2 regions of the Sphingobium rhizovicinum genome follow, and region 2 is predicted to be linked to the other one. Evidence: riboswitches for the same ligand, from Rfam matches in the RefSeq annotation. Region 2 holds a riboswitch; the other holds the start of a gene.
What was found. A riboswitch is a leader RNA that binds a small molecule or an ion and turns the genes downstream of it on or off. The one in region 2 is predicted to bind thiamine pyrophosphate.
Positions count from the first base shown of each region.

Region 1: linked by a shared signal. The riboswitch ahead of thiC (phosphomethylpyrimidine synthase ThiC) and the one ahead of ACFOKF_RS19825 (TonB-dependent receptor) in region 2 are both predicted to bind thiamine pyrophosphate.

Region 1 covers NZ_JBHRVU010000004.1:3,342,030-3,357,214, reverse strand. The annotation lists gene ACFOKF_RS17695 (OPT family oligopeptide transporter) at 1-494, opposite strand, end outside; gene ACFOKF_RS17690 (GDSL-type esterase/lipase family protein) at 602-1,393, opposite strand; gene hspQ (heat shock protein HspQ) at 1,350-1,721, opposite strand; tRNA gene ACFOKF_RS17680 (tRNA-Ser) at 1,857-1,946, shown strand; gene ACFOKF_RS17675 (heparinase II/III family protein) at 2,100-3,848, opposite strand; gene rpe (ribulose-phosphate 3-epimerase) at 3,863-4,525, opposite strand; gene ACFOKF_RS17665 (diguanylate cyclase) at 4,638-5,132, opposite strand; gene ACFOKF_RS17660 (RsmB/NOP family class I SAM-dependent RNA methyltransferase) at 5,185-6,492, opposite strand; gene ACFOKF_RS17655 (hypothetical protein) at 6,518-6,832, opposite strand; gene htpX (zinc metalloprotease HtpX) at 6,832-7,770, opposite strand; gene ACFOKF_RS17645 (DUF1674 domain-containing protein) at 7,868-8,041, shown strand; gene ACFOKF_RS17640 (hypothetical protein) at 8,236-8,679, shown strand; gene ACFOKF_RS17635 (UTP--glucose-1-phosphate uridylyltransferase) at 8,759-9,634, shown strand; gene ACFOKF_RS17630 (hypothetical protein) at 9,813-9,944, opposite strand; gene ACFOKF_RS17625 (prolyl oligopeptidase family serine peptidase) at 10,199-12,295, opposite strand; gene ACFOKF_RS17620 (hypothetical protein) at 12,304-12,591, opposite strand; TPP riboswitch at 12,690-12,799, shown strand; gene thiC (phosphomethylpyrimidine synthase ThiC) at 12,854-14,749, shown strand; gene ACFOKF_RS17610 (HNH endonuclease) at 14,759-15,185, shown strand, end outside.
Region 2 covers NZ_JBHRVU010000005.1:203,090-218,274, forward strand. The annotation lists gene ACFOKF_RS19760 (phosphotransferase family protein) at 1-205, shown strand, start outside; gene ACFOKF_RS19765 (UrcA family protein) at 765-1,115, shown strand; gene ACFOKF_RS19770 (LytR/AlgR family response regulator transcription factor) at 1,251-1,997, opposite strand; gene ACFOKF_RS19775 (sensor histidine kinase) at 2,003-3,115, opposite strand; gene ACFOKF_RS19780 (hypothetical protein) at 3,253-3,465, shown strand; gene ACFOKF_RS19785 (hypothetical protein) at 3,643-3,897, shown strand; gene ACFOKF_RS19790 (winged helix-turn-helix domain-containing protein) at 3,931-4,290, shown strand; gene ACFOKF_RS19795 (hypothetical protein) at 4,492-4,680, shown strand; gene ACFOKF_RS19800 (response regulator) at 4,844-5,251, shown strand; gene ACFOKF_RS19805 (response regulator) at 5,331-8,741, shown strand; gene ACFOKF_RS19810 (CheR family methyltransferase) at 8,741-9,565, shown strand; gene ACFOKF_RS19815 (chemotaxis protein CheB) at 9,562-10,152, shown strand; gene ACFOKF_RS19820 (hybrid sensor histidine kinase/response regulator) at 10,149-11,294, shown strand; TPP riboswitch at 11,379-11,488, shown strand; gene ACFOKF_RS19825 (TonB-dependent receptor) at 11,522-13,816, shown strand; gene ACFOKF_RS19830 (phosphotransferase enzyme family protein) at 13,813-14,949, shown strand; gene pnuC (nicotinamide riboside transporter PnuC) at 14,949-15,185, shown strand, end outside.

The DNA of each region.
Region 1 (15,185 bases), on a different contig from region 2:
CTGGCGGCGGCCACGGCGCTGGCGACGATGGCGGCCAGGCCGCGCTTATTTTCTTCAAGGCCTTCGCGCGATCCCGCGCCGACCTTCAGCACTTCGGCCGCCGCGACGCCTTCGGGATAGGGCAGGTCGGACCCCGTGACGAGCGCGCGGCGCAGCGGCACCGAATACATCACGCCCAATATGCCGCCGGTAGCGATGGTGAAGGCGGACAGCCAATAGGGGAAGCCCTGCCACCAGCCGATGATGACCAGCCCCGGCAGCACGAAGATGATGGCCGACAGCGTGCCCGCCGCCGACGCGATCGTCTGGACGATGTTGTTTTCCAGGATCGTGCCGGTCGCGAACAGCCGCAGCACCGCCATGGAGATGACCGCCGCAGGAATGGACGTCGCAAAGGTCAGGCCGATCTTCAGGCCCAGATAGACGTTGGCGGCGGTGAAGACGAGGGTGATGAGCGCGCCGAGGATCACCCCGCGCAGCGTCAGTTCGGCCATTGGCTGGCCGCCTGCTTTTTGAGTTGTCACCTTCTCGTCCCCTTGGCTCGCTTGTCTTGATCGGCTGGTAATAATGTTGCTTGAGCGTGGATCAATCGGAAAGTGGATCAGGACGCCTTTTCGGCCGCCGGACGCGGCGGGGCGACATGGTCCAGCCAGTCGTCGACAAGGCCGGTCCAGCGCTGATAGCCGCGCGCATTCATATGCAGCCCGTCCGGGCGAAAGAGCGATGCGTCGGGCAGGCCGTCGCGCGCCAGCAGCACGGTGCCGACATCCAGATAGACGAAGCCGTCCGCTTTTGCGCGACTGGCGACGGCGGCGTTGACCTGCGCCATCTTGGGGCGCAGCGTCCAGCGGATCGGGCTGGGTTTCAGCGACAGAAAGGCGATGGGCGCACGCGGATAGTCGGCGCGCAACTTCTTGAGCAGCGTCACGATGTCGCGCGTGACGGCGTCGGGCGTGGCGCCGGCCGCCAGATCATTTTCGCCGACATAGACGACCACCGATCGCGGCGGCACGGCCGGCAACAGTCGCTTGTAATAATGGAGCACATGCGCCGTCGTCGCGCCGCCAAAGCCGCGATTGACCGTGCCGATGTCATGGAAGCTGCCCGCTATGTCCCACAGGCGGATGCTGGAGCTGCCCAGAAACAATGTGGCGTCGCGCACCGGCGGCCCGGCCGCATTTGCGCGCGCGAACGCGTCTATCTCGTTCGAAAAGGGGAAGACCGGATCGGCGTTGAGCGGCACGACCGGCTGTGCGGGCATCGGCGGCGCAGCCATTGCCGCCCCGACGCCCACCGATACGGCGCAGGCCAGCAATAAGGCCGACGCTGCGCCCAGCCGGATCGGGCGCTTAATGGCGATGGAGCGGGCGCAGGCGATATTTGCCGTCCGCATAGCTGCCGAACATGCCCGTGATGGCGGGGTGATCGACCGGCTCGTCGCTGTCGTCGGCCACCAGATTCTGCTGGCTGACATAGGCGACATAGCTGGACTCGCCATTTTCCGCGAGCAGATGGTAGAAAGGCTGATGCTTGTCGGGCCGCGCCCCTTCGGGAATCGCTTCATACCATTCCTCGCTATTGGCGAAGACCGGATCGATGTCGAACACGACGCCGCGGAAACCGAACATGCGATGCTGCACCACATCGCCGATACTGAAGCGGGCATGGACGATCGGCGGAGCGCTGACGCCAGCGCCGAAAATCTGAATCGTGTCTTTCATTGCACCAATTTAGGGTGGTTATGCGCGTACACAAGAAAAATACCGGAAAGAGCGCTTGGCAAGTGTGAATTCATTCGCTAATGGCCGCCCCTCGACCGGGAATGCAGCGCCTTTACAGCCTGCTGAACCTTCTGCGGAGAGGTGGCAGAGTGGTCGAATGTACCGCACTCGAAATGCGGCGTGCCTTTACGGGTACCGTGGGTTCGAATCCCACCCTCTCCGCCATTTATTTCCCAAATACTTGTTGTTCGCCGGTTTTTTTTGAGCGACCGTCGCTGCGGGGCGTTTCAGCGGCGCAACGGCCCTGCGCACCGCGCGCGCTGCGTTTCTGCATGTCTTTCCATGTCGCGATAGTCAGGCCGGCGCATGCGCGCGCCGTCAGCCCATCCGCTTGAAGATCCAGCCGATGCTCGATCCGCCGGGCAGCGCCTCGCTCGTCACCACCAGTTGCTGCGCGGGGTGGGGGTGGCCATTGGCGTCGACCCACAGGCTGTCCTCGACGCTCAGCACCCCCGCGCCGGTGCGGAACTGCCACAGCGCGCCATTGTCGATGCGCAGCAGCGCGCCCTGATTGTCGGCGGTCAGCGTCGGCTCCACGCCCGGCGCCAGATGGAAACGCAACTGCACCGGCTGCTTGCCCGGCTTGCGCCGCCGCTCCGCCGGGGTCAGCATGTCCTCCCCGCGCACTTCCTTGCCGTCTCCGCTCACCAGCAGCAGGCGACGATGGATATAGCCCAGCCGCCGGACATAGCCGTCATGCGACAGGTCCAGGCGGCTGCCATTGTCGCTTTCCTGCCGGTTCAGCTCGACTTCGGTCACGCCCTTGCCCAGCGTGCCGTCGGGCATCAGGGCGGTGGAGTTGCTGTCGTTCAGGATCAGCGTGCTGTGCGCGGCGGTGGTGCGCAGCCCCTGCGCCAGATCGCCGGGCACCCACGCGCCCTCCAGCGCCGCGCCGCCGCAATTGACGATCAGGCGCATTGGCCCGTCGCTGATCTCGATCGCGCCGGTCGATGCGCAGCCCGCTTCGGCGACGCGCGCCACCGGCGGCGGCGCGGCGTCGATCTGCACCACCGTGCCGCCTGCGCTGATCCGCTGATAACCCCAGTCGCGCGCCTGCCGCAGCGGGCGGGTGCGCACCCGGCTGGCCATCACGACCGCGTCGACCATCTGCGGCGGGATCGCGCCCGCGCCCTGCCAGTTGCCAAGGCCGCCATCGCCATGGGTCAGCCCCAGCAGCGCGGGCACCGCGCGCGACAGCGCATCGGTCAGGCAGAAGGGCGCCTTTTCGCGCCGCACATCATAAACGGCGCGCAGCATGGACAGCGCCATGATCGCCTCCATCTGCGCCAATGGCGATCGCGATACGATGCCGCCGTCGCCATGGAAACTGCTGTCGATCGCGCGCTTCAGCCCCGCTTCACCAAAGACGCGCCGGGCTTCGCCGCCGGGGATCAGCAGCGCGGCGGCCAGAATGGCGCTCCACGCGACGATGCGCGGCAGGCCCATGGGCGCCTTGTCGGCGCTGCGGTCCAGATGACGGGCGGTGCGCGCAATGCAGTTGAGCACCAGCGATCGATAGACCAGATCGCTCGAAGACAGGATCAGCGGCGCGTGCGCGGTCCAGAATAGCAGCCGCCAGCCGGCATTGTCGGCGCGCCATGCCGGTTCGCTGGGCGTTTCGGCATGCGCCTCCAGCCATTTGCGCATCACCGTTTCGGCGACCGGCGCGCCCTGTTCGCGCGTGGCGCTGCTGGAAAGGTCGCGCAGCCAGCGGAAGCTGTGCAGATAATCGGCAAAGGCGGGGCTGACCGACAGGCGCGCAAAATCGAGCGGCGCGATTTGCTGTTTCTGCCCCCGGAACAGGAAATAGCCCGCACGGATCGCTGCGCCGGCGCGCCCGTCGCCGGGCACTTCGTCATCGGGCACGGCCAGCAGTTTCAGGGGATATTTGCCCTTCAGCTTGCGGCCGTGGATCGGCGTCTTCCAGCTGAGCAGGTAGAAATGATTGGCGATCCGCTGGGTCAGCGACAGGCCCTTGTCATCCGCGACGCGGATGAGCCGCTTGCCCTGCTCTATGCCATCCTCGCCCGGTTCGGGCGGCAGGTCCTGGTCTTTGCGGACGGACATGCGCCGTGGCTCGCTCACCCGCCGCGCAGCTTCCGGATATTGTCGGCATAGGCGTCGGGTCCGCCGCGGAAGGTGGCGGTGCCGGCGACCAGCACGTCGGCGCCCGCCGCGATCGCCTTGGGCGCAGTGGTGAAATCGATGCCGCCATCGACCTGCAAGTGAATGTCGCGGCCGCTCTTGTCGATCATCTTGCGAATGGCTTCGATCTTGCGCAGCTGGTTTTCGATGAAGCTCTGGCCGCCAAAACCGGGGTTGACGCTCATCACCAGGATCAGGTCGACATCATCCATCAGATAATCGAGCATCTTGGCCGGGGTGCCCGGGTTCAGCACCACGCCCGCCTTCACGCCCAGTGACTTGATATGCTGCACGGTGCGGTGAATGTGCGGCCCGGCTTCGGGATGGACGGTGATGATGTCCGCGCCGGCCTGCGCAAAGGCGTCCAGATACAGGTCCACCGGAGAGATCATCAGATGGACGTCGAACGTCTTTTGCGTGTGTGGGCGCAGCGCCTTCACAACATTCGGCCCGATCGTGATGTTGGGCACGAAATGCCCGTCCATGACGTCAATATGCACCCAGTCGCAGCCGGCGGCGTCGATGGCGCGAACCTCCTCGCCCAGACGGGCAAAGTCGGCGGACAGGATGGAGGGCGAGATGAGGATCGGACGTGTCATTGACCGTTCGCCTTAATCACCGCCGGGGCGCAGGGCAACGGACATTTGCCGCCGAGTCGCGATTGTTTGTGGAGGAGGCTCGCGCGGTGCGACATACCCCCTTCCAAACCCTTCAAAGCATGACGAAAATGGTCGGGTCCAGACGGGGGGAGGATGTCGCGCCATGGGGCAGCAACTGCTTGACGCCATGCAATGCAATGACGTCATCTTCGGCGTTCAGGATCGGCGCGGCGATCAGCCGCATGGCGCAGCGCCCGCCGCCATCGGCCTGGTTAATATCGACGTCCAGCGTGAAGCCACGCTTATGCTTGATGGCATAGGCGCGCAGCCGCTCCATCGGCTCGCGCGATTCCGGGGCGTAAAGCGATACAGACAGGGGGCGGGCGACGGGACAATCGCGCTCCAGCCCGAACATGTCATAAACGCCCGCGGTCCAACTCAGCCGATTATCGTCGGTCAGGTCGCAATGCCAGAGGCCAAGGCCCCGTTCGGCCAGCGCGATGTCGCTGCGCGCAATCTCTGCGTCCAGCAGCACCGGGGCCAGATGGGTGCGCAGGTCATAGAGCGGCCAGCTATGATGCAGGGGCAATGGCTCGATCGGACGCACGCGGCACCTTATTCAGACGAAGAGTTTCATCTAACCCCTTCAGGGTTAACGCTTAGTTCGCCGCCTTTGCAAGCCGCGCGATGAAAAAGCCGTCCGCGCCGCCCTGATCGGCCAGCATGTTGGGCAAGGAACGCAGCCAGCCCTGCGCAATGGGCGTCATGCCGGCCGGCAATTCCGCTGCATCGGCCGGCGCGAGCGCGAAATCGGGATGGTCCGCCAGAAAGCGTTCAATCTGCTCTTCGCCTTCGGCCCGCTCCAGCGAACAGGTGGCATAGACGATACGCCCGCCCGGCTTCAGCCATCCTGCCGCGCGCGCCAGCAATTCGCCCTGCAATTCGGCCAGTTCGGCAATCTGGCGCGGGCCGATGCGGTGCAGCACGTCCGGATGGCGGCGATAGATGCCGGTCGCGGTGCAGGGCGCGTCCAGCAGGATCGCGTCGACCGGGCCGTCGGGTTGCCACTGGCGCAGGTCGGCGGCGATCACGTCAGCCGACAGGCCGGTGCGCGCCAGATTTTCGCTCAGCCGCTCCAGCCTTTTCTTCGACTGGTCGACCGACAGGACGCGCCAGCCAGCCGCTGCCAGCTGCATCGTCTTGCCGCCCGGCGCGGCGCACAGGTCCAGCACCGTGCGGCCGTCTCCCGCGCCCAGCAACCGCGCTGCGCAGGACGCCGCAATATCCTGCACCCACCACGCTCCTTCTGCAAAGCCGGGCAGTTCGGGAATGGCCACGCCTTCAGGCAGGCGGACATGACCCGGCGCAAAGGATGCGCCTTGCAATGCCTCTGTCCACTTTGCCGTCTCGCCCGCATCGCGCAGGCTGATGTCGACCGGCGGCCGCACCGCATAGGCGCGCGCCGCCGCCTGCGGCATCGCCTCGCCCCATTGACCGGTCCAGCGCTCCACGACCTCGGCGGGCAAAGTCGGCGGATCGGGCAGCACCGGCTCGCTGCGCGTCACCGTGCCGAACACGCCATGGACCAGCTTGCGCGGCCCGCCATCGACCAGCGGCAGCGCGGTGGCGATCGCCGCATGGGCCGGCGTATCCATCCGCAGCACCTGCGCCAGCGCGATGCGCAGCACCATCCGCGCCTTGGCGTCATCGGGCAATATCTGTTTGGTCGCCCCGTCGATCAGCGCATCCAGATCGGGCAGGTGGCGCAGCACTTCGGCCGCGATCGCATGCACGAGCGCCCGGTCGGCGGCGGGCAGGCCCTGCGCCGCGCCATGCAGCGCCAGCTCCAGCGGATCGCCCCGGCGCAACACCGCGTCCAGCAGGCGCAGCGCGGCGCGGCGCGCGGGAAAGCCGGGCACGTCATCGGCACGGGGAGGGGTAGGGCGGCGATTTTGGGGGCGGGGCATGCGTGGCCCCTACGCGCTTTCGCCCTCAAAGAAAATGGGCGACGCCAAAACCGATGGCCAGGAACAGGGCGATCCAGCTGAAGATGCCGACCCACAAGGCCAGCCAGTCGGACCGGCGCGGCCGGGCGCGCGCGCCCCTGGGCACGGTGCGCAGCGATGTGGGGATGCGTTTGCCGCCAAGCGTTGCGACCGCGATCACCCGGCGGCCCACGCCATGGAAGAAGCGGGCAGTATGCCGGGAAAAGACATGGTCGACGGTCAGGTCAATCACCAGCCCGCCGGCATGACGAATGACCACGCCCGCGACATCGACCACGACTTCGCCGATCTCGTCGACCATCAGCGTCCGTGCGGGTCGAGCGCGCTGCGGCGCTTCGGGCCGGATGGCGGCGACGTGGTTGTCGGCGACAGGGCAGAGGGCGACTGCCATGCCGTGCGCGGCGGCGCGGCGACCGAACCCATATCCGCCGCAATATCCTGCAAAGCGGCGATGCGCTTCTCGGTCGCCGGATGGGTGGAAAACAGCTCGCTCACATGGGCCGGCACGATATAGAGTTGCGCCGCCGCCGGATTGCGCTCCGCCACCGGATTGGGGATCATTTCCGCCCGGCCCGAAATCTTGGCCAGCGCCGACGCCAGCGCATGGGGATTGCCGCTGATTTCCGCGCCCGCGCGATCCGCGCCATATTCGCGGGTGCGGCTGATCGCCATCTGCACGATCATCGCGGCAAAGGGCGCAACGATCACCGCCAGCAGACTGGCGATCATATTGCCATGCCCCTCCCGGTCGTCGCCGCGAAAGAAAAGGCCGAAATTGGCCAGCATCGAAATCGCGCCCGCTATCGTCGCCACCATCGTCATGATCAGCGTGTCGCGATTCTTCACATGGCCCAGTTCATGCGCCATCACGCCGGCCACTTCCTCGCGGCTCAGTATCGCCAGCAGGCCGGTGGTGGCGGCCACGGCGGCGTTTTCCGGGTTGCGCCCGGTGGCGAAGGCGTTGGGCGCATCCTGATCGATGATGTAGACGCGCGGCATCGGCAGCCCGGCGCGCTGCGCCAGTTCGCGCACCAGCCCGTAAAATTCCGGCGCGCTCTGCGCATCCACTTCGCGCGCGTCATGCATGCGCAGCACGATCTTGTCGGCATTCCAAAAGGTGAACAGGTTCATGCCCGCCGCCGCCAGCAGCGCGATCACCGCGCCGCCACTGCCTCCCAGCGTATAGCCCAGCGCCATGAACAGCGCCGTCAGCGCCGCCAGCAACATGGTCGTCTTCATCCCGCTCACTTGCAATGCTCTCCTTTGCGGCCCAGATAGCAGCCTCCAAGCGAATATGGGGGTGCGTGCCGCGCTCCGCAATTGAAAGGCTGCTGTCATGGGAAGTTTCAACGGCAAGCGCCCGGCGCATGTGAAGCCGCCCGCCCATCTGTCCAAAAGCCCGCCCGTGCCCCGCCCCGACCCGATCGACGCGCCTTCGCGCTATCAGGAAGAACTCAGCCCGGTCCGCTATGGCGACTGGGAGCGCAAGGGCATCGCCATCGACTTTTGATTATTTCAAAATGCGCTCTTCCGCGCATTTCCAAATAGCCCCACCATTCGCCGCCGATTTTGCACGGCTGCCGATGGTCCGTGCTGCGGCTGCGGGGAGCGCCGCCCTTCCACTCTGGCCTTTCGCGCCGTTAACTGTGCAGGCTTGGCGCATAAGGGAGATTATGGGTCGTGGGCGTACAATTGGTTTCTGACATGAATGTGAAGGCGGTTTCGGATTATGCGCCGGAGGATGCGGCGCTGCTCTGTTCGGTGGGGCGGCTGGTGTGCGCCTGGACCATGTTGGAACAGAGTTTGGAAACGAAGATTACGATGCTGCGGGAGGCGATGGGCGATGTCCGCACCGTGGGCGCCCGCACCCGGCCGACCATGACCAAGCTGATGACCGAATTGCGGACCATGGTGTCGATGCGCGATCGCCGCAACGCCAGCGCCCTGACCGAAATTTCGGGCATAGAGCGCGACATGCAGCGGATCGATCGCTTCCGCGCGCTCATCATCCAGGGCTTTCAACAGCCCGAACCGGGCGGCTTCACCTGCCGCGACGGACGCAACAATATCCAGCATGTTGCGTTGGAGCAGCTCGAAACCGAGATCGAGGCGTTGGAAACGGTCGCCAATCGCCTTCTTGCGGTCTAAGTCCGCTCGCGGCGCTTGACCTTTTTCGCATGTGCGGCAATCCAAAGCCCGGTCGCGTCAGCGTGAAGGGGAACCCAACTTGACCAAACCGATTCGCAAAGCCGTTTTTCCTGTCGCGGGACTCGGTACGCGCTTCCTGCCCGCCACGAAGGCGGTGCCCAAGGAATTGCTGCCCGTCGTCGATCGTCCGCTGCTGCAATATGCCGTGGACGAAGCGCGCGAAGCAGGCATTGAGCAATTCATCTTCGTCACCGGCCGCGGCAAGGGCGCGATCGAAGATTATTTCGACATGGCGTTCGAATGCGAGACGTTGCAGCGCGAACGCGGCAAGGATCTGTCCGCGCTGGAAGGCACGCGGCTCGATCCGGGCAATGCGGTGTTCCTGCGCCAGCAGGAATCGCTGGGTCTGGGCCACGCCATCTGGTGCGCGCGCGACATTGTCGGCGACGAACCCTTCGCCATCCTGCTGCCCGACGAGTTTATGAAGGGCGCACCGGGCCATGGCTGCATGAAGCAGATGGTCGACGCCTATGAAAAGGTCGGCGGCAATCTGGTCTGTGCGCTCGAAATCCCGATCGAACAGACGCCCAGCTATGGCGTGATCGATCCAGGCGCGCGCGATGGCGCGCTGACGGAGGTGAAGGGCCTGGTCGAAAAGCCCAAGCTCGGCACCGCGCCCTCCAACCTGATCCTGCCCGGCCGCTACATCCTTCAGCCTGAAGTGATGAAGATCCTCGCGACGCAGGAAAAGGGCGCTGGCGGCGAAATCCAGCTGACCGACGCAATGGCCGCGATGATCGGCACGCAGCCTTTCCATGGCGTCACCTTCGATGGCCGCCGCTTCGACTGCGGGTCAAAGGCCGGCTATATCGAAGCCAATCTGGCCCTTTCGCTGGAGCGCGAAGACCTCAAGGATCACATCCGCGCCTTCGCAACGGAAGAACTGGCCCGCTAGAGCGGAACGACATTAGATCAACCCTACCACCTCCGTTCGCTTCGAGCGTAGTCGAGAAGCAGGTAATATAGCGCTAGCGTTTAGCTTCGCTGAACTCGGCTCTGCCTCGTTTCTCGACTACGCTCGAAACGAACGGATCAAAATAAAGTCGTCAGGCTCTATATTGCGGGATCGCCCATCAAAAGGCGATGATCAGCCGGACGATCAGCAGCGCCGCGCCCGACAGGGCGATGGCGCCGCCGATCGCCAGTTCCAGCGGGTGGACGATCTGCCGCACGGGCACGGCGATGGCGCGTTCGATTTTGCTCATGCGCTCACTATAGGAGCTCCACTGCGCCTGTCTCACGCATGTTTCCGGTCAGACTGAACGGCCCGACCGATCAAAAGGGCGGCCTTCCCATCGGAAAGCCGCCCTTTTATCGCTTTACTCTTAATCTCGCCCGTTCGCTTCGAGCAGGTTCGAGCGAAGTCGAGAACCGTCTGTCGAGAAGTCAGTGCGTGCGTTCTCGACAGGCTCGAACGGAACGGAGATAGTCATGGTTCAGCGTTCGATTTCCAGCAGCGCTATTTCCCCTCCAGCCGCTGGCTGAAATAGACCATCTGCATCGCCTGCAACCGCGCGCCCTGTTCGATGTCGGCGTCGCCCGAATGGCCGCCGGCGGTATCCTCATAGAAATGATAGGGGATGCCATAGTCCTTCAGCCGCGCGGCGAATTTGCGGGCATGTTGCGGTCCGACGCGATCATCCTTGGTCGTGGTCCAGATATAGGGCGTGGGGTATTTCACCCCCTTGCGAATGTTCGCATAGGGCGAAATCTTTTCCAGAAACGCCTTTTCCGCCGGCACCGACACGCTGCCATATTCATCGACCCACGAAGCGCCGGCCGCAATCTGTTCATAGCGGATCATGTCCAGCAACGGCACCTGAATGACCACGCCATTCCACAGGTCGGGATGCTGGTTGAACTCCACCCCCATCAACAGCCCGCCATTGGACCCGCCATAAATGCCGAACTTCTTCGGGCTGGACAGTTTGCGCGCGAAAATATCCTGCGCCACCGCCGCGAAATCATCATAGATGATCTGGCGTTTGGTCTTCAGTCCCGCCTCATGCCAGGCCGGGCCAAACTCGCCGCCGCCGCGAATATTGGCCAGTACGAAACTATTGCCTCGCTCCAGCCACAGCTTGCCGGTGATCGCGGCATAGCTGGGCGTCATCGGCACTTCGAACCCGCCATAGGCGGTCATGATCGTCGGCGTGCCGCCGTCGGGCGTCATCCCTTTCTTGTGGACGATGAAATAGGGGATTTTCGTGCCGTCGGTGGACGTCGCCTCAAACTGGTCGACCACCAGCCCCGCCGCATCGAAGCGGGCGGGCATTGCCTTCACCTGCGCCGGCTTCGGATCGGCCGCATCCATCGCCCACAATGTCGTCGGCGCCAGGAAGCCCGCGACCGCCAGATAGGCCTTGTCGTCCTTGTCGCTCGCGCTCGCGATGGAAATGGTCGCATTGTCGGGCAGCGCCACCGGCTTGCTGGTCCAGCCAGCGGTTCCAGGGGTCAGCACCTGCACCCGCCCGCGCACATTGTCATTGATCGACAGGATCACATGGCCCTTGGTCGCCGCCACGCCGTCGATCGACTGGCGCGCATTGGGCGCGAACAGGATTTGCGGCTTCAGGACTTCGCCCGATTGCAGCGCGGCCAAAGGCACGGCGGCCAGCGATCCGCTCGGCACGGTCACGCCGCCGCTTTTCCATTCCTCGCTGGTCTGGATCAGCACCTGCCCGTCGACCATGCCCTGCAACTGGCTCCTGGTCGGCAGCGGCAGCTTCTTCACCGCGCCGTCCGTCACCAGATAGGTTTCGTTGCCGAAGAAGGTGACGCCGCGATAGAGGAAGGCGGCCCGGTTGCCCGACCCGTCGGACAGGATCATCGGGAAGGTGCCGACCTGATCGCTCGCCTCGCCGCGATAAATCTCTTTTGCGGCCGCCAGCGGTTCGCCTCGCTTTAATATCTTCACGACGAAGGGATAGCCCGACTTGGTCATGCTCCCTTCCCCCCAGTCGCGCGCGATCAGGATGCTGTCCTGGTCCAGCCAGCCCTCATTCTGCTTCGACTTGGGGATGTCGAACCCGCCCTTGACGAACTGCCCTGTCTCCAGATCGAACTCGCGCAGCGTCACCGCATCCTCACCCCCGTCGGACAGGTTCAGCAGCGCCAGCCTTTCTTCGGGGTCCAGGATATTGGCGCCCTTCCACACCCATTTCTTGCCTTCGGCCTTCGACAGCGCATCCAGATCCAGCACGGTTGTCCAATGCGGTGCGTCGGACGCATAGTCGGCCGGCGAGGTATAGCGCCAGATGCCCTGCGGATGATCGGCATCGCGCCAGAAATTATAGACCCGGCCATGGATCAGCATCGGCATGGCGATCCGGTCCTTGGCCGATGCGATGGCCAGCGCGTCCTTATAATAGCCCGCATAGCGCGGGTCTTTCTGAAAGGCGTCGACCGTCGCCTTATTCTCCGCTTCCACCCATTGCATCGCGCGCGGGCCGGTCCAGTCTTCCAGCCAGACGAACGGATCGTCGGCGGGTGCAGCGGCGGGGGAGGGCGGCGCACCGGCGCCGGTCAACAGGGCAGCGGAAACCAAGCTCATCATCCTTTTCTTCATGTCCGTCCGATCCCCCATTCCATCATTCGCCCCTTTCGGTAACGCCGCCGCAGCACCGCCCCGGCGACCAGCAGGGGCAGGGCGGCAAGGCAGGCGATCAGCCCCAGCCACACCGGCGACCATCCCATCAGGCTATGCAGGCCAAAGGCCGATGGCGCGATCAGCAACAGCGCGCCGATCGCCAGCAGCCATAATCCCCAACGGCGCGGCCGCACCGCCACCATCCGCATCTCATGCCGCAACGCCTTGCGCCCGGCTCTGGTCGATGGATCGATCCCCTGCATCATCATGGGCAAAGCTAGGGCGCGCCCATCCCCGCCGCAACCCCGGCAGGTCGGGTTTCGGGTCGGGGCTTTTCCTTTGTCGCCGCATCGGTTAAGCAGGACGCACCCCGGGGGACCGTCCGCAGATGGTTGAGAGGTGGCTATGTGGCCACGACCCGTTGAACCTGATCCGGTTGACACCGGCGGAGGGAGGGACGCGCGTCGTGACACATGTTCCGTGACACCATCCGCACTCTCTTTCCGCCTGAAGGAGAGAGAAGAGATGGCAGACGTTCCCGCCCGTACTGAAATGCGCGTTACGACTGGACCTATTCGTGGATCGAAGAAAATCCATGTCGGCCCCCGCCGCGTCGCCATGCGCGAAATCCATCTGGAACCGGGCAGCGGCGAGCCGCCCGTGCGCGTCTATGACACCTCTGGTCCTTATACCGACCCGGACGCCCATATCGACATCATGGCCGGCCTCCAGCAGCTGCGTCGCGACTGGATACGCGAACGCGGCGATGTGGAGGACTATGACGCGCGCGCGATCAAGCCGGAAGATAATGGCCTGAAGGGTCCAGATCGGTCAGGCGGCGTGCAGCCCTTCCCGAACGTGGTGAAACGTCCCCTGCGCGCCAAGCCGGGCATGAACGTCTCCCAGATGCACTATGCCCGCCGCGGCATCATCACCCCGGAAATGGAATATGTGGCGGAACGCGAGAATCTGGGCCGCGCCCGCCTCGCCGAATATGTCCGCGACGGCGAAAGCTTCGGCGCCTCCATCCCCGACTATGTGACGCCCGAATTCGTCCGTGACGAAGTGGCCCGCGGCCGCGCCATCATCCCGTCGAACATCAACCATCCCGAATCCGAGCCGATGGCGATCGGCCGCAATTTCCTGGTGAAGATCAACGCCAATATCGGCAATTCGGCCGTCGCCTCCGACGTCGCCTCCGAAGTCGACAAGCTGGTCTGGTCGATCCGCTGGGGCGCGGACACGGTGATGGACCTGTCCACCGGCCGCAACATTCACGACACCCGCGAATGGATCCTGCGCAACGCGCCCGTGCCGATCGGCACCGTCCCCATCTATCAGGCGCTCGAAAAGGTTGGCGGCATCGCCGAAGACCTGACCTGGGATATTTTCCGCGATACCCTCATCGAACAGGCCGAACAGGGCGTCGACTATTTCACCATCCATGCCGGCGTGCGCCTCGCCTATATCCCGATGGCGGCAAAACGCGTCACCGGCATCGTCTCGCGCGGCGGATCGATCATGGCGAAATGGTGCCTCGCGCACCACAAGGAGAGCTTCCTCTACGAGCATTTCGACGAGATCACGGAGATCATGAAGGCCTATGACATCGCCTACAGCCTCGGCGACGGCCTGCGTCCCGGCTCCATCGCCGACGCCAATGACGAAGCCCAGTTCAGCGAACTCTACACGCTGGGCGAACTCACCCACCGCGCCTGGAAACAGGATGTGCAGGTGATGATCGAGGGGCCGGGCCATGTGCCCATGCACAAGATCAAGGAGAATATGGAAAAGCAGCTGCAAGTCTGCGGCGAAGCGCCTTTCTATACGCTCGGGCCACTCACCACCGACATTGCGCCGGGCTATGACCATATCACCAGCGGCATCGGCGCGGCCCAGATCGGCTGGTATGGCACGGCGATGCTCTGCTACGTCACGCCCAAGGAGCATCTGGGCCTGCCCGACCGCGACGATGTGAAGGTCGGCGTCGTCACCTACAAGCTCGCCGCCCATGCCGCCGACCTTGCCAAGGGCCACCCGGCCGCGCAGCTCCGCGACGATGCGTTGTCACGCGCCCGCTTCGAATTTCGCTGGCGCGACCAGTTCAACCTGTCGCTCGATCCTGACACGGCGGAACTGTATCATGACCAGACCCTGCCGGCCGAAGGCGCCAAGAGCGCCCATTTCTGCTCCATGTGCGGCCCCAAATTCTGCTCGATGAAGATCACCCAAGAGGTGCGCGACTTCGCCGCGAAGAAGAACCAGCCCGCCGACGGCTTCCTGGAAGCCGGCCTGACCGGCGCGGAAGTGGCGCAGGCCAGCAAGGCAGCCGCCTTGAAAGGCATGGAAGAAATGAGCAGGCTCTTCAAACAAACCGGCAGCGAACTTTATATGGGCGCTGGCGGCAGGGAGCATGATTGAGGAAAGTGTATGAGTCGGCCGGAACTCCACACGATTGGTGATAGGATCGCGTGGAGTTACGCCAACCTTGCCAGTGTGCATTCGGCATTGGCGGCAGGACGAACCAAACGCGGAACGACAGACTGGATGATTCGCGCCCGGTTGTTTTCCGGGCTGCGCGATGGCGTCATGCAAATCGGCAGTCTATTCGATGATGAGCGTTTGCAACTTATGGATGCACCGACATGCGTCTATTGTGGATCGGACGAATCATTGTCAGTGGACCACCTCATTCCCCGCGCAATGGGCGGTTCGCATGCGCAGCATAATCTCGTTCGGGCCTGTCGCAGTTGCAATAGCAGCAAGGGGAAGCGTGACTTGCTTGCTTGGTTCGAAAGTCGACAGACATCTCCACCGATCATGCTCCTAAGGCGTTACCTCAAGCTGGTAGCCCTTT
Region 2 (15,185 bases):
AGAACGTGTGCGCGATGCGGCCACGCGCCACTATGTCGATCGCTATTGCACGCTGGCCGATATGGCGCCCGAAGCGCTGGCGGCGTGGCGGCCGCTGGTCGCGCTGGCATGGATGCGGCATCGCGGGCCGGCGCGCGACGAGGCCTTCGCCGCTTATGTCGAGGCCGCGCTGACGACGGCGGGGCTGCCGTCGCTCGCGGACTGATGTCGTTCATGGGCAGCTGAAGGCCGTTCGTCCGGTGGTGACGCCGCCCGGCGGACGGGATCGGCGGATCATCGAAGCTGCGGCGCGTCGCCCGGTCGCTGCGTTATGGTGAAGCCACAGGAGCGAGGCCGCAGGCCCCGCGTTAAGGCACGGTTCACCGCCGATGGCGTCGTGTCTGTCCTGACAGTTTCAACCTGATCCGGTGTGCCCGACAGCGCCTGGATACGCCCCCGGCCTTCCCTTGCGCCGGGGGCGTTCTTCATTTCCACGCCATCGACGATTCTTGCTTTACGCTACGGATCATGTCGTTTGCGGCGGGCGACATGTCGTTCGTCGCGCCGTTCGTCCCTACGGCTTTGCACTTCGTCGTTTGGCCGATCCGGGTCGTTGCCGGTCGAAGCGAACGGGCGCGCAGCCAGTCGGTCGCCTACACAGGATTAGCGAACGGGACAGGGACCGACCCCTTGATGACCTCCGTTTCCCGCCCGTTCGCACCCCGGCGTTTCGCGCAGCCCCCTTTGCGCATGCCGGTCACAACAGGTTTTGAGGAGATAGGCCCATGTTTACGTCATCCAAGTTCACCGCCGCTTTCGTTTCCATCGCTTTGGCCGCCAGCGCCGGCGTGGCCAGCGCCCAGGACTTCCAGTCCAATGGTCGCACGTCGCAAGTCTATCATGGCGATCTGGACCTGACCAAGGCGGACCAGCAGAAGCAGCTGCGCACCCGCATTGCCCGCGCCGCCAGCCGGGTGTGCGCGAACAGCGATCTTCAGACGCAGATGAGCTGCCGCGCCAGGGCGATCGCGCATGTCGAAACGCCGATCAACGCCGCCATCGCCCGTGCGGAAACCAGGGAACGCTATGCGGACGCCAGCGTGACGAAGGAACCGCGCCCAGTCGTGGGCAACTGACCGGCGTCATCATGGTGCAGATGCGATAGAGGCCCGGCGGATTGCCGGGCCTTTTTTGCGTGGGCGGCTTTGCTTGCGGTCGTGGAAAGACCCTCACCCTCCCTCTCCCGTGAAGACGGAAGAGGGATAATATGGTCAGCGCCCCGTCATGGCGCGGGCGTTGGCGAGGAAGGTGCGGCCGATGCGGATTTCGCCGCCGTCGGCGAGCGCGGCGAACCAGACGCCGCTGCCGTCATGGCGCAGGCGGGCAATATGGTCGCGGCGCACGATATGGCTGCGGTGCAGGCGGACGAACTGCTGCGGGTCGAGCCGTTCCTCCAGCGAACTGATCGTTTGATGCAGGAGATAGCTGTGGCCGCCGACATGCAGGCGCATATAGTCGCGCTCCGCCTCTATCCGGTCGATCTGGTCGGCGGCGATGCGGATGAGTTCGGAGCGGTGCGGCACCCAGAATTCTTCGGCCCATTCGGGCGTGGGGTCGGCGGAAATGGCCGGGGCGTCGTCGCTATTCTGGTTGCGCAGCGCCACTTCCACCCGGTCGATCGCGCGGGTCAGCCGGTCATGGGCGACGGGTTTGAGCATATAGTCGACGGCGGCGAGATCGAACGCCTCGACCGCGAAGCCTTCGAAGGCGGTGACGAAGATTACGGCAGGGCGGATGCCCATGCGACCGACCGCGCGGGCGACGCCGATGCCGTCCAATAGAGGCATGGCGATGTCGAGCAGGACGAGGTCGGGCCTGAGTCCTTCGATCAGGCGGAGCGCCGCTTCGCCGTCGGTGGCGGTGCCAACCAGCGCGATGCGCGGTTCGCGCGCGCACAGCATCTGAAGCCGCTCGACCGCGAGCGGTTCATCATCGACGATCATGGTGCGGATGGACATGCGCTTCAGCAACCCCGGCGGATGATGGGTAAAGTGAGAAGGACGGAAAAGCCCTTCCCCTCGCGCGGACCATAGACGATCCGGCCGGCATCGCCAAAGCGTGCCGTCAGCCGGTCGCGGACATTGGCGAGGCCGATGCCGCTGCCCGCGTCGCCGGCACCGGGAGGATTGTCGCCATCGTCGGTGATGGCGATGTGCATCTGATCCCCGTCTTCGCGCGCGGTGATGCGGATGGTGACGGGGCTGGATGTGCGCGAGACGCCATATTTGATCGCATTTTCGACCAGCGGCTGAAGGATCAGGCCCGGCACGCAAGCGCTGAGCAGGCCGGCGGGAATGTCGATTGCGGTGGCCAGCCGATCGGGGAAGCGCACCGCCTCAATATCCAGATAGAGTTTCTGGAGATGCACTTCCTCCTCCAGCGGCACATCGTCCAGCGGATCGCCGGTCAGGCTGGTGCGGTAGAAGTTGGAGAGCGACATGATCATCTTTTCCGCTTCGTCCGGGCGGTTGCGCATGACCAGGGTGGAGAGGGAGTTGAGCGTGTTGAACAGGAAATGCGGGTTCACCTGATAGCGCAGCGATCGCAGTTCGGCCTGCTGGGCGGCGCGCTCCAGCCGGGCGGCGCGCCGTTCGGTGCGATGCGCTTCACTGGCGTAGGAGAGAGCGAGATAGAGGCCGGCCCAGGCGGACAGGAAGAAATAGCGGCTGAGCGCATCCTCCACGATGGAGATGAGGACATAGCCCTCTTCCTTCGCCATCTTCATCTTCTCGCCGTCGGAGATGAAATTGCCCGGATCATAGACGTTGAAGATATAGTAATTGGCGGCCGCCATCGCGAGCGCGAAGGGGGCGGCGAGCGAAAAGGCGGCGACGACGCGCACCACCAGCGGCTTATGGTCGAAGCGGCGCAGCACCAGATAGAAGATCCAGGTGACGATGATGCCGATGGTCGCCACCACCATGCGGCGGGCCGCCATTTCGCCCTGCGATTCAAAGCCGATCACGACCGCGCGCAGGCTGACGATGATGGTGTAGAAAAACCAGAAACCCAATATGGAATAGAGCGCGATCGCTGGCGCTACGCCGCGTTCGCCTTCTTCGGCCGTGTCGATCATGATCCCTGTCTACGCCAGCCGCGCGGGAAAGTCTGTAGCGGCCATGGTTGCTGGTCGAACTGGTGGGGACGTTTGTCGAAGCAGAGGGCGGGAACCGGGCTGCGGCGCCACCCGTTTATCGGGCATAGGAGATGAGCATGACCCAGACGACGGACATTCGCCCCAGCAGCCGCGAGGAAGCGGTCGACAGGCGTAAAAGCGACGCGCAGGACCATGTGCTGGACCGTGAGGAAGCGCTGGACGAGGGGTTGAAGGATTCGATGGATGCGTCCGATCCGCCGGCTGCAACCCGGCCGGGCGATCATGGCGATCCGGTGCCGTCTTCGGGATACAGCAAGGCGGATCGATAGCCGCGCCCGGAAGCTAGAGCATAATCCGTTCATACTGAATCGGATCATGCTCTATTTTTCTTTTGTTTTGCGCATTTTCCGAGCCAGCAGATGATGCCATCTACTTCGAAAATGCTCTATGTTATGCTGGCGGCGGCAGAGCGAAAAAGCCGCCTATTGTGAGAGGAGTTCCTGTCCATGCCCACATCCACCACGCCCGCCATCGAACGGATCGCCCGCGTATTGGCTGGTCGCCACCTGAGCCTGAATGGCGAGGGGAAAGATCCCCATGCGGCCTGTGCGGTGGATGCGGCCTGGCCGGACCATGTCGATGACGCCTATGCGATATTGAGCACATTGCGCGAGCCCGACGCCCATATGGCGCAGGCGGGCGACGTAGCGGTTTGGCGGGCGATGATTGGCGCGGTGCTGGAACGGCGGCCCGGCGCATAAAGCGAAGCGTTGGCCCGCCGCTCTGCCTGTGGCATGAGGGGCGGGACGATGCTGAAGATCAAGATCCAGATTTATTGCGGCGAAGAAATCGCCATGGGACCGGGCAAAGCCGATCTGCTGGATGCTATCGCCAGCGAGGGATCGATTTCCGCTGCCGGGCGCAAGCTGGGCATGAGCTATCGCCGCTGCTGGTTGCTGGTCGACGTTATGAATCGATGCTGGGACATGCCGCTTGTTTCAACATCGAGCGAAGGCGCGAAGCTGACCGGACGCGGGACGGATGTGCTGCGGGATTACCGGGCGGCGCAACAGTCCCTGACGGAGGCTGGCGCAAGGGCCGGGCAATGTCTGGCGCAGCATGTGCGGGACACTCCGCTGGCTGCGCAGGAGTAGCGGGCGGCGCATCCGGGCCGCCTGCCCATTGCCGGCGCGCTATAGCGACATGCCGCCGGCGACCTATTGGGAAAACTCATTATACGCGCAGGCGCGCTCCTGTGTAGGCTGGGGCCAGCCTTGGGATAGGCATGTGCGTCGAAAGGCCCGTGCGGCGGGTCATAGTCAGGCGCTGTAACAGAAGATCATGGAGGCCAGTTCATGACTGTTGAAACCAGACTTCAGGCCCTTAAATCGCGGATTTCCGCGATATTGAACGATGATGTGCGCTATGCCGTGGCGGAACGCATCCGCGATCTGGGTTATATCGACCTGCGGGACTTTTTTCAGGCGCGGCCGGTGCCGGCCCATGTGGCGGCGCTGGAGCGGATGCTGGTCGCCCGCGCCTGATTGCGGCGTGACACAGGAGATATAGGGTATCGGACAGGGTCGGCATCGACCCTGCCGGGTATTTTTTGCTGATAGCAGCTTTTTAGGGAACTTTTGCCGCGACCGATATTTCCGCATCGGTTGTCAGAGCGGACTGTGGGGGCATTTCACCGATCCGTTGGGGATGGCGCAGAGCGCCGAGGCGGAGATGAATGTGTCGCTGGTTCAAACCGCGCATGTGGCGCGCATCCTGATTGTGGAAGATGAATGTCTGATCAGGATGCTGGCGGCCGATGTTGCGGCCGAGCATGGCTATGCCGTGCTGGAAGCCGATGGCAGCGACGAAGCGATCAGTCTTCTGGAGCGCGAGCCGGACATCGACATCGTCTTTACCGACATCGACATGCCTGGCCGATGCGACGGTCTGATGCTGGCCAAGCATATCCGTCTTTCCTGGCCTTCGGTGCGGATCGTCATCACATCAGGCAAGGTGCGGCCGCGCGAGGACGAATTGCCCGAGGGCAGCCTGTTCCTGGCCAAACCCTATCGGCCCGAGGAACTGGCGGATATTTTTGCCTTGGCCCTGCGATGATCAGGATCAACCGGCATCCCAGCAATATGGCCCGCACTATGGCCCCAGACAGCCCACGCCATCAGGAAAGACACCAGCATTGAAAGCCACTTCCGGTATCGGCGCGCGCATATGGTCGATCGCAGGCCTTTCGCTTGGCCTCCTCTTTTTCCTCGTCAGCGGCGCGACGGCCTATCTGAACATTCAGGCGCTGCGCGACAGCAACGAGTCCATCCGGCACACCCATACGGTGCTGATCGCGCTGGGCGAGCTGCTGTCGGCAACGCAGGACGCAGAAACCGGCCAGCGCGGTTATCTGCTCACCGGGGCGGACAGCTATCTTGATCCGTACAAGAACGCGACAGTGGCGGTGAGCGATCAGTTGAAGACCGTCGCTGATCTGACCCGCGACAATCCGACGCAACAGGAGAACCTGATTACGCTGCGCCGGCATTTCGACGCAAAGCTGGCCGAACTACGGGAAACCATCGCTCTGCGCCGATCGCAGGGGCTTCCGGCGGCGCTGGCCGTCGTCGCCACCGATCGCGGCAAGATCGAGATGGACGCCATCCGCACGCAGCTTGGCACGATGGCGCAGGAGGAGTTGCGGCTCCGCCAGATCCGGATCGAGGAAATGAACGCGGCGTCGCGCACCGCGATCACGAGCGGCGTCGTGTCGGCGCTGCTGGGCGCGGCGCTGACGATCATCATCTTCGTCCTGCTGCGGCGCGCCAATCGCGCCCGCATCCGCCAGGTCTGGCTTCAGGCCGGACAGGTCGGGCTGGCCGACGCCATGCGCGGCGACAAGTCGGTTGAAGAATTGTCCGAGGCGATCCTTGCCTTTCTGTCCGCCTATCTCGGCGCGCGGGGTGGCGCGGTGTTCAAGGGCGAGCGGGGTCATTTCCATCGCACCGCCACGCTGGGCGTGCCGATGGACGCCAATGTGCCGACTGCCTTCGGCGTGAAGGAAGGCTTGCTGGGACAGGTCGCCGCAGAAGGCCGATCGTTGGTCATCCGGGACATTCCCGACGGCTATCTCACCATCGGATCCGCCCTGGGGCGCGACAAGCCCCGGCATCTGGTCATCATGCCGGCCAAGGCCGACGATATGGTCAACGCCGTTCTGGAACTGGGCTTCTTCGATCGGGTCAACGGCCAGACCCTGGACCTGCTGGATCAGGCGTCCGCCGCGATCGGCGTTGCGCTGCGGTCGGCGCGTTTCCGGGCGCAGCTTCAGGACGCGCTTGCGGAAACCCAGCGACAGGCCGGCGAATTGCAGGCGCAGAGCGAAGAATTGCGCGTATCCAACGAGGAGCTGGAGGAGCAGGGCCGGGCGCTCAAGGAATCGCAGGTGCGGCTGGAGCAGCAGCAGGTCGAACTGGAACAGACGAACAGCCAGTTGGAAGAACAGGCCCAGACGCTGGAAACCCAACGGGACGATCTGGAGCAGGCCGGCGCGTCGCTCCAGCTGAAGGCGCGCGAACTGGAGCAGGCGAGCCAGTATAAATCCGACTTCCTCGCCAATATGTCGCATGAATTGCGCACGCCGCTCAATTCGCTGCTGATCCTGTCCAAGCTGCTGGGCGACAATCCGGAAGGCACGCTGACGCAGGATCAGGTCAAATATGCCCGGACGATCGAATCGTCGGGCAATGATCTGCTGACGCTGATCAACGACATTCTCGACCTGTCGAAGATCGAGGCCGGCCATGTCGAAATCCAGCCGGAGACATTGTCCGTACAGCGGCTGGTCGCCGACATTCGTCAACTGTTCCAGCCGGTCGCGGACGAGCGCGGCCTGGGGTTCGACATCGTCGTTGCCGGGGACATGCCCGGCGCGTTCGAATCCGATCGGTTGCGGCTGGAACAAATCCTCAAGAATCTCCTGTCCAATGCCTTCAAGTTCACCGAGCGCGGACGGGTGCGCTTCGCCCTGTCCCGCGCCGGGGAGGACAGGCTGACGCTGGAGGTGGCCGACACCGGCATCGGCATTTCCGCCGAACAGCAGGACAGCATCTTCGCCGCCTTCCATCAGGCCGACGGGACGATCAGCCGACGCTATGGCGGAACCGGGCTTGGCCTTTCCATATCCCGCGAACTGGCGCGCCTGCTGGGCGGACGGATTAGCCTGGAGAGCGAGCCGGGCCAGGGAAGCCGGTTTACCCTGACCATACCCATCGCCTATGACGCCGCGGCCATTGCGCCGCGCGAGGCGGCGCAGCCGACGGTGCCGGAGGTCGTTCCTGCTTCCCAGCCGCCCGTAAGCCGGACCGCAGCGACGGGCTGGGTGATCGAGGATGATCGCGGAGCGCTGTCCGAAGGGCGGCGCCTGCTGCTGGTGATCGAGGATGATCAGAGTTTCGCCTCCATTGTCTGCGACCTGTCGCGCGAAATGGGCTTTCAGTGCATCGTCGCCGGGACTGCGGAGGAGGCCATCCATCTGGCCCGCAAGTTCAGGCCCAGTGCGGTCGTGCTGGACCTGGGTCTGCCCGACCAGTCGGGGCTGACGGTGCTCGACCGGCTGAAGCATGATGACGACACGCGGCATATTCCGATCCATGTCGTATCCGCATCCGACCATAGCCAGACCGCCTTGTCTCTGGGCGCAATCGGCTATCTGGTGAAGCCGGTGCGGCGCGACCAGCTGGCCGATGTTCTGGCCGCCTTGCAGGCGAAGCTGGCGACACGGATGCGGCGCGTGCTGATCGTCGAGGATGATGTGGTCCAGCGCGACGCGGTTGGCAGGCTGCTGCGGTCTGACGATGTCGAAACCGTAGGTGTCGGCACTGCGGCGGAATGTCTGGAGCAGTTGCGGCGGCAGACATATGACTGCATGGTTCTGGATTTGTCGCTGCCCGATGCATCGGGTTACAGCCTGCTTGAAACGCTGAGCCGGGATGGCGAGCATGGCTTTCCGCCGGTGATCGTCTATACCGGCCATGATCTGTCGCCCGACGAGGAGCAGCGGCTGCGTCGCTATTCCAGTTCGATCATCATCAAGGGGGCCAAGTCGCCCGAGCGTCTGCTCGATGAAGTGTCGCTCTTCCTGCATCAGATCGTGTCCGAACTGCCGAGCGAGCAGCGCAAGCTGATCCAGAAGGCGCGGCATCGCGACGCCGCGCTGGAAGGACGCCGCATCCTCATCGTCGAGGATGACGTGCGCAACGTCTATTCGCTGACCAGCGTGCTGGAGCCGCGCGGCGCGGTCGTCCAGATTGCGCGCAACGGGCAGGAAGCCATCGACGCGCTGGACGCATCGGCGGCTGACCCCACCAAGCGCATCGACCTGGTTCTGATGGACGTGATGATGCCGGTGATGGACGGCCTGACTGCGACCCGCGCGATCCGTGGCGACGCCCGCTGGCAGGATCTGTCGATCGTCATGCTGACCGCCAAGGCGATGCCGGACGATCAGCAACGCTGTCTGGAAGCGGGTGCGAACGACTATATGGCCAAGCCGATCGACGTCGACAAATTGCTGTCGCTGGTCCGCGTGTGGATGCCGCGCTGATGGGCGACCCGGTCGAAGATATTGAGATCGCGCTGCTGCTGGAGGCGATCTATCAGCGCTATCATTATGATTTTCGGCATTATGCGCGGGCCTCGATCAAGCGGCGCATCATGCAGGCGCGCACGCAGCTTGGGTTTGCGAGCATTTCCGCGATGCAGGACAGGTTGCTGCATGATCCCGCCACGCTGCCCCGGCTGCTCAACTATCTGACCGTGCAGGTCAGCGAGATGTTCCGCGACCCCACCTATTTCCGGGCGTTGCGGGAAAAGGTGATCCCGCACCTCAAAACCTATCCTTCGCTCAAGGTGTGGGTTGCAGGGTGCAGCAATGGCGAGGAACTATATTCCCTTTCCATCCTGTTTCGCGAGGAGGGGCTGGACCAGCGCACGCTTTTCTATGCGACGGACATCAACCCGAAAGCCCTGAAAGCGGCGGAAGCGGGCGTCTATCCGTTGAGCGAGATCCGCAAATTCACCGAGAATCATCAGAAATCGGGCGCGCGCAATTCCCTGTCGGATTATTATACCGCCGATTATGGCCGGGCGGTGTTCGACAAGAGCCTGCGGGCGCAGGTCGTTTTTTCCGACCATAGTCTGGTGACGGACGCGGTCTTTGCGGAAATGCATCTGATCTCCTGCCGCAACGTCCTCATCTATTTTGACCGGCCATTGCAGGACAGGGCGCTGGGCCTGTTTCGCGGATCGCTGGCGCGCAAGGGCTTTCTGGGGCTGGGATCGAAGGAAAGCCTGCGCTTTTCCGCCCATGCCGACGCCTTTGCCGACTATGTGCAGGAAGAAAAAATCTATCAGAGGCGCGACGCATGAGCGCGAACCCGGTCGAAGTGGCCCCGATCGAAGCGGTGGCGATCGGCGCGTCTGCCGGCGCGGTGCAGGCGCTGCTGCACATTCTGCCCGCCTTGCCGGCCGACACGCCTGTACCGATCCTGATCGTCGTTCATGTTCCGCCCGATCGCAGCAATGCGCTGGTGACATTGTTTCAGGATCGCTGCCGGCTGCGCGTCAAGGAAGCGGAGGACAAGGAGGCGATTGCCCATGGCACCGTCTATTTCGCTCCGTCGGACTATCATCTGCTGGTCGAGGCGGAACGGACATTGGCGCTGTCATCGGACGAGCCGGTAAACCATAGCCGCCCGGCGATCGACGTGCTGCTGGAAACCGCCGCCGACGCCTTTGGCCCGGCGCTGACGGCGATCATCATGACCGGCGCCAATCATGATGGGGCGGATGGGGTGCGCGCGGTGGCGGCGGCCGGCGGCGTCGTCATCGTCGAAGATCCGGCAACGGCGCAGGTTCCGACCATGCCCACGGCAGCCCTTGCCGCCTGCCCGAGCGCGCGCGTCATGCCGCTTAACGACATTCTCGCCTATCTTGTGGGATTGAAAACCCGATGACCAGTGAAGCGTCTCCCGTTCAATTTCTTCTGGTCGATGATCTGGAGGAAAATCTGCTTGCGCTGGAAGCGCTGCTCCAGCGAGACGGCCTCCAATGCCTCAAGGCGCGGTCCGGCGAGGAGGCGCTGGAACTGTTGCTGGTGCATGACGTCGCGCTGGCGCTGCTGGATGTCCAGATGCCGGGGATGAATGGCTTTGAACTGGCCGAGTTCATGCGGGGCAATGAGCGGGCGCGCCATATTCCGATCATATTTCTGACGGCGGGCAGCGCTGACTTGCAGCGCCGCTTCCGTGGTTATGAAGCGGGGGCGGTCGATTTCATCCAGAAGCCGATCGAGGCCGACATTCTTCGTTCGAAAGCCAATGTCTTTTTCGACCTGTTCGAACAGCGGCGTCAGATCATGGCGCAGCGCGATGAACTGGCGACGCTGGCGAAGGCGTTGCAGGGCGCGGACCGGCGCAAGAATGAATTTCTGGCGATACTGGGCCATGAACTGCGCAATCCGATCATGGCGCTGGGCGCGGGGCTGCATCTGCTGGAACGGCGGGAAGGGACGGATGCGGGCCGCTCCATTCGCGGCCAGATGGACCGCCATGTCCGCCATGTCTCCCGTCTGGTGGAGGATCTGCTCGACATCGCCCGCATAGATCAGGGCAAAATCTCGCTTAGCAAGGAAAGGATCATGCTTCAGGACGCCCTGACCTTTGCGGTCGAGGCGAGCCAGCCTTCCATTGATGCTGCCGGCCATAGATTGACGGTGGATATGCCCGACGCGCCGGTCTGGATGGGGGCGGACTATACGCGCATCGCCCAGATCATCAGCAACCTGCTCAACAATGCCGCCAAATATACCCCACCCGGAGGAGAAATCGGGCTGACCGTCCTCGCCCGTGGCGACTGGATCGAGGTTGAAGTGGCCGACAACGGCATTGGTATCCCGGCCGATATGCAGGCAAGGATTTTCGATTTGTTCGCGCAGGTGCGGTCGAAAAGCCATGGCGCGCAGGAAGGGCTGGGCATTGGCCTGGCGCTGGTCAAGCAACTCGTCGAATTGCATGGCGGCGATATTCGGCTGAAAGCCAGCACGCCGGGATCGGGCAGCATATTTGCCGTCAGATTTCCCATGCTGGTCAATTGCTAAGCCAGCGAGCCGAACCTGCGCTGCCCGGGTGTTTCGCCGGCCCGATAATTAGGACTTTCCAGCTCTCCGCTCACAGACTAGAGCAGCCACTCCCCGGGGGGCCGCTGACGCGCGGCTGAGAGGTGGCTGGCAGGCCACGACCCGCTGAACCTGATCCGGCTGATACCGGCGTAGGGAGGGCGAGGCGGCACGTCGCCAATCCCTCTGCATGGAGTGGATGTGAGACGATGACGATTGCCGTGAATTTTGTCGGTCGGGCCGCGCTGGCGAGCGCCATGCTGTTCGCAACGTCCGCCGTGATGGCTGCCGAAGGAGAAGATGCGGATCGCGCGACCATTCAGGTCACGGGCCACCCCGATCCCGAAGGTCTGTTGCCCGATCAGACAGCGCCCAAGGCGGTCAGCGCGATCGCCGAAGCCTTCATCAGCAAGCAGGCCCCGACGCTCAACGCCTTCCAACTGGTCAATCTGTTGCCCGGCGCGAATGTCTCGTCCAGCGATCCCTACGGCCTGTCCGCGACGTCGAGCCTGACGCTGCGCGGTCTGGGCCAGGACCAGATCGGCGTATTGCTGGAAGGGGCGCCGCAAAATGACATAGGCTATTATTATGCCTATCCCTCGCAATTCGCCGATGCCGAAAATGTGCGCCAGATCGCGCTGGCGCAGGGGGCGGCGGACATTGATGCGCCGGTTGTCGCAGCGGTGGGCGGTACGCTGTCGCTGACGCTGGATGATCCCAAGGCGGATATGGCGGCGCTGGTCAATCTGTCGGTGGGTTCCTATGACCAGCGGCGCGCTTTCCTGCGGTTCGACACGGGCGAGATTGGCAGCAGTGGCCTGAAGGCGTTCATTTCCTATTCCAACAACCGTGCGGACAACTGGCGCGGGGCGGGATATGACAAGCGCCAGCATATCGATGCGAAATTGCTGCACGAATGGGGCGAAGGCAATCGCGCCAGTCTGGCCGTTTCCTACAATGATGCGATCACGTCGACCTATCCCAGCCCGACCATGGCGGACTGGCAGGCGAGCGGGCGCGGCTTCAACTTCACGGACCGCTACAGCGATGGCGACACCAGCTATTGGCGCCTGTATCGCGCACCGTTCCGCAATCTCTATTTCGCCGCGCCGGTGCATATCCAACTGAGCGACAGTCTGACGTTCGACAGCAGCGCCTATCTTCAGATGGGGCATGGCAATTCGCCCTATGGCACGCAACTGACCACGACCGGCAATTATCTGGGCACGGAGGAACTGACACAGCCGATCGCGCTGCCCGGCGCGGTGGATGGCCTGGCGACGGTGCTGGGCAACTGGACCGGGAAGCAAAGGCGTGTCGGCGATGTCAGCAAGCTGACCTTGCAGGCGGGCCGGCACAAGATCACGGCCGGTCTCTGGTTCGATTATGGCACGGATCGCGTGACGCAAAGCTATACGTCGATCGGGGCTGACGGGCGGCCGGTCGATGCATGGGGCTATCAGGACAAGGCGATCCGCACGGCGGACGGGCGTCTGCTCGCTTATGAAAATCAGCGCACTGTTACCGTGACCAAGGGATTTTTCCTGGCGGACAGCATTACGGTGACGCCGCGTCTGGGTGTCGATGTCGGGTTCAAGGGCGTCAGCCTGCTGCGCAACGGCCGCAACTATCTGCCGGGACCGCAGTCGAAGGTGCATGTCGACAGCTTCGCCGCCTTGCCGCGCGCGGCCATTCATTATCAACTGGACGAGCGGCAGCAGCTGTTCGCCAATATCACGACGAATTTTCGCACGCCCAACGAGTTTTCGCTCTATAATAGCTATTATGGCGGCGAATTGGTGTCCCAGGGGACGGGTGCGCTCAAGAATGAATATAGCCTGTCGCAAGAACTGGGATACCGCTATATTGGACCTAATCTATCCTTCTCGCTGACAGCTTTCCACTATCGGTTCCGCAATCGTCAGGTGGCGACGGTGATCAACAGCGGCGGCGCTCTGGTCAATTCGACGATAAATGGCGGGAGCCAGAGCAGCTACGGGCTGGATGGCGAGATCGACTATCGCCCGGCCAAGGGGTTCAGCCTCTATGCTTCGGGCGAATATCTGCACAGCCGGCTGAACGATGATCTGTCGGTGGGCGGCGACCTGTTGCCGACGAAGGGCAAGCAGGCGGTCAGCAGTCCGCGCTTTCAGTTCGCCGTTGGAAGCACCTATGATGATGGCCGCCTGTTCGGAAGTTCCGCGCTCAAATATGTCGGTCGCCAATATGCGACCTTCATGAATGATGAGAGCATCAAGGGCTATGCCACGCTGGATCTGGCGATCGGCCTGCATCTGGCCGGGCTGATCGACGCGCAGCGCATGGATGTGCGCCTGAACGCGATCAATGTCACCAATCCGCGCGTCCTGTCCGGCGTGTCAGCGATCAGCAGCAATGCGCAGGATGTGATCGGCCGGAACGGCACGGTGATCGCCGGGTCTGCCCCCAGCTATTATATTGGCAGCGGTCGCGCCTTCGTGGCGACCCTGTCGCGGGCCTTCTGAACTTGAGCGGCGGGCATCTGGTGCATGGCATGGGGATGGCGCTGGAGGCGCCGACTTGGCCCGCCATCACCCATGCCGAGGTGGAGCATGTCCTGACGCGCTTTCCGGGGGCGGGACGGCTGATCCGCCTCAACTGGCACTCGCCGCGTCCCTTCTCTGCGGCGGCGCTGATCGACACCGATCAGGGCGCCTATTTCCTGAAACGGCATCATGATCGCCTCCGCACCCCTGCGGCGCTGGCGGAAGAACATGGCTATATGGCCCATGTCCGGGCGGCCGGATTGTCCGTGCCGGACATCGTGAAGGCGGCGAACGGAAGCGGGGCCATCGCGCTGGGAGAATGGACCTATGAACTGCATCGCGACGCGCCGGGCATCGACCTGTATCGCGATCGCCAGTCCTGGACGCCGTTTCTGACGGCCGGCCATGCCCGCGAAGCCGGCGTAGCGCTGGCGCGACTGCATCGGGCCGCGCAGGATTTCCCGGCCCCCGCGCGCGCCGATCATCCGCTGATCGCCAGTTTCACCATCCTGCCTGCCGCCGATCCGCTGATCGCTGCGGACGCCTATGTCGCTGCCCGGCCGGCACTGGGCCGATGGCTGGAGGACAAGCCCTGGCGGCAGGAACTGGCGCGGCTGTTCGCAGCGTTGGGTGCGGGCCTGTATGACCGACTGGCGGGACAGGCTTCGCTGTGGACCCATGGCGACTGGCATCCATCCAATCTCCTCTGGACGGAGGATGGCAGGGTCAGCACGGTCATCGACTTCGGCCTTGCGACGCGGACCTGCGCGCTGCACGATCTGGCCATAGCGATCGAGCGGACCGCATTCCGCTGGCTGGACCTGGGGCAGGATGAGGCGATTGGCGACGTCGATGCGGCTATGGCGATCGTGGCTGGCTATTGCGACATATTGCCGCTGGATCATGCGGACATGGACGCGTTGTGGCGCCTGCTGCCGCTGGTTCATGTGGAATTTGCCCTGTCGGAAATCGACTATTTCGCCGGTATCGTGGGCGATCCCGATCAGGCCCGGATTGCCTGGCAGGATTATCTGATCGGGCATGCGCAATGGTTCCTGTCGCGCGCCGGGCAGGATTTCCTGCGGCGGTTTGCAGACAAGGCGATGGCCTGATGTCCATGCTGGAAATCATCGCGGTCGCTGTCAGCTTTCTGGGCATCTGGCTGACGGCAAGGCGGCGCATGCTGAGCTGGCCGGTCAATATGCTGGCCTGCATGCTCTATTTCCGGATTTTCCTCGACGTGCGCCTCTATGCCGACATGCTGTTGCAGGCGCTGTTCGGCGTTGCGATCCTCTATGGCTGGTTCCAGTGGGCGCGGGGCCGGGAGAAGACGGGAGAGGTCGTCATA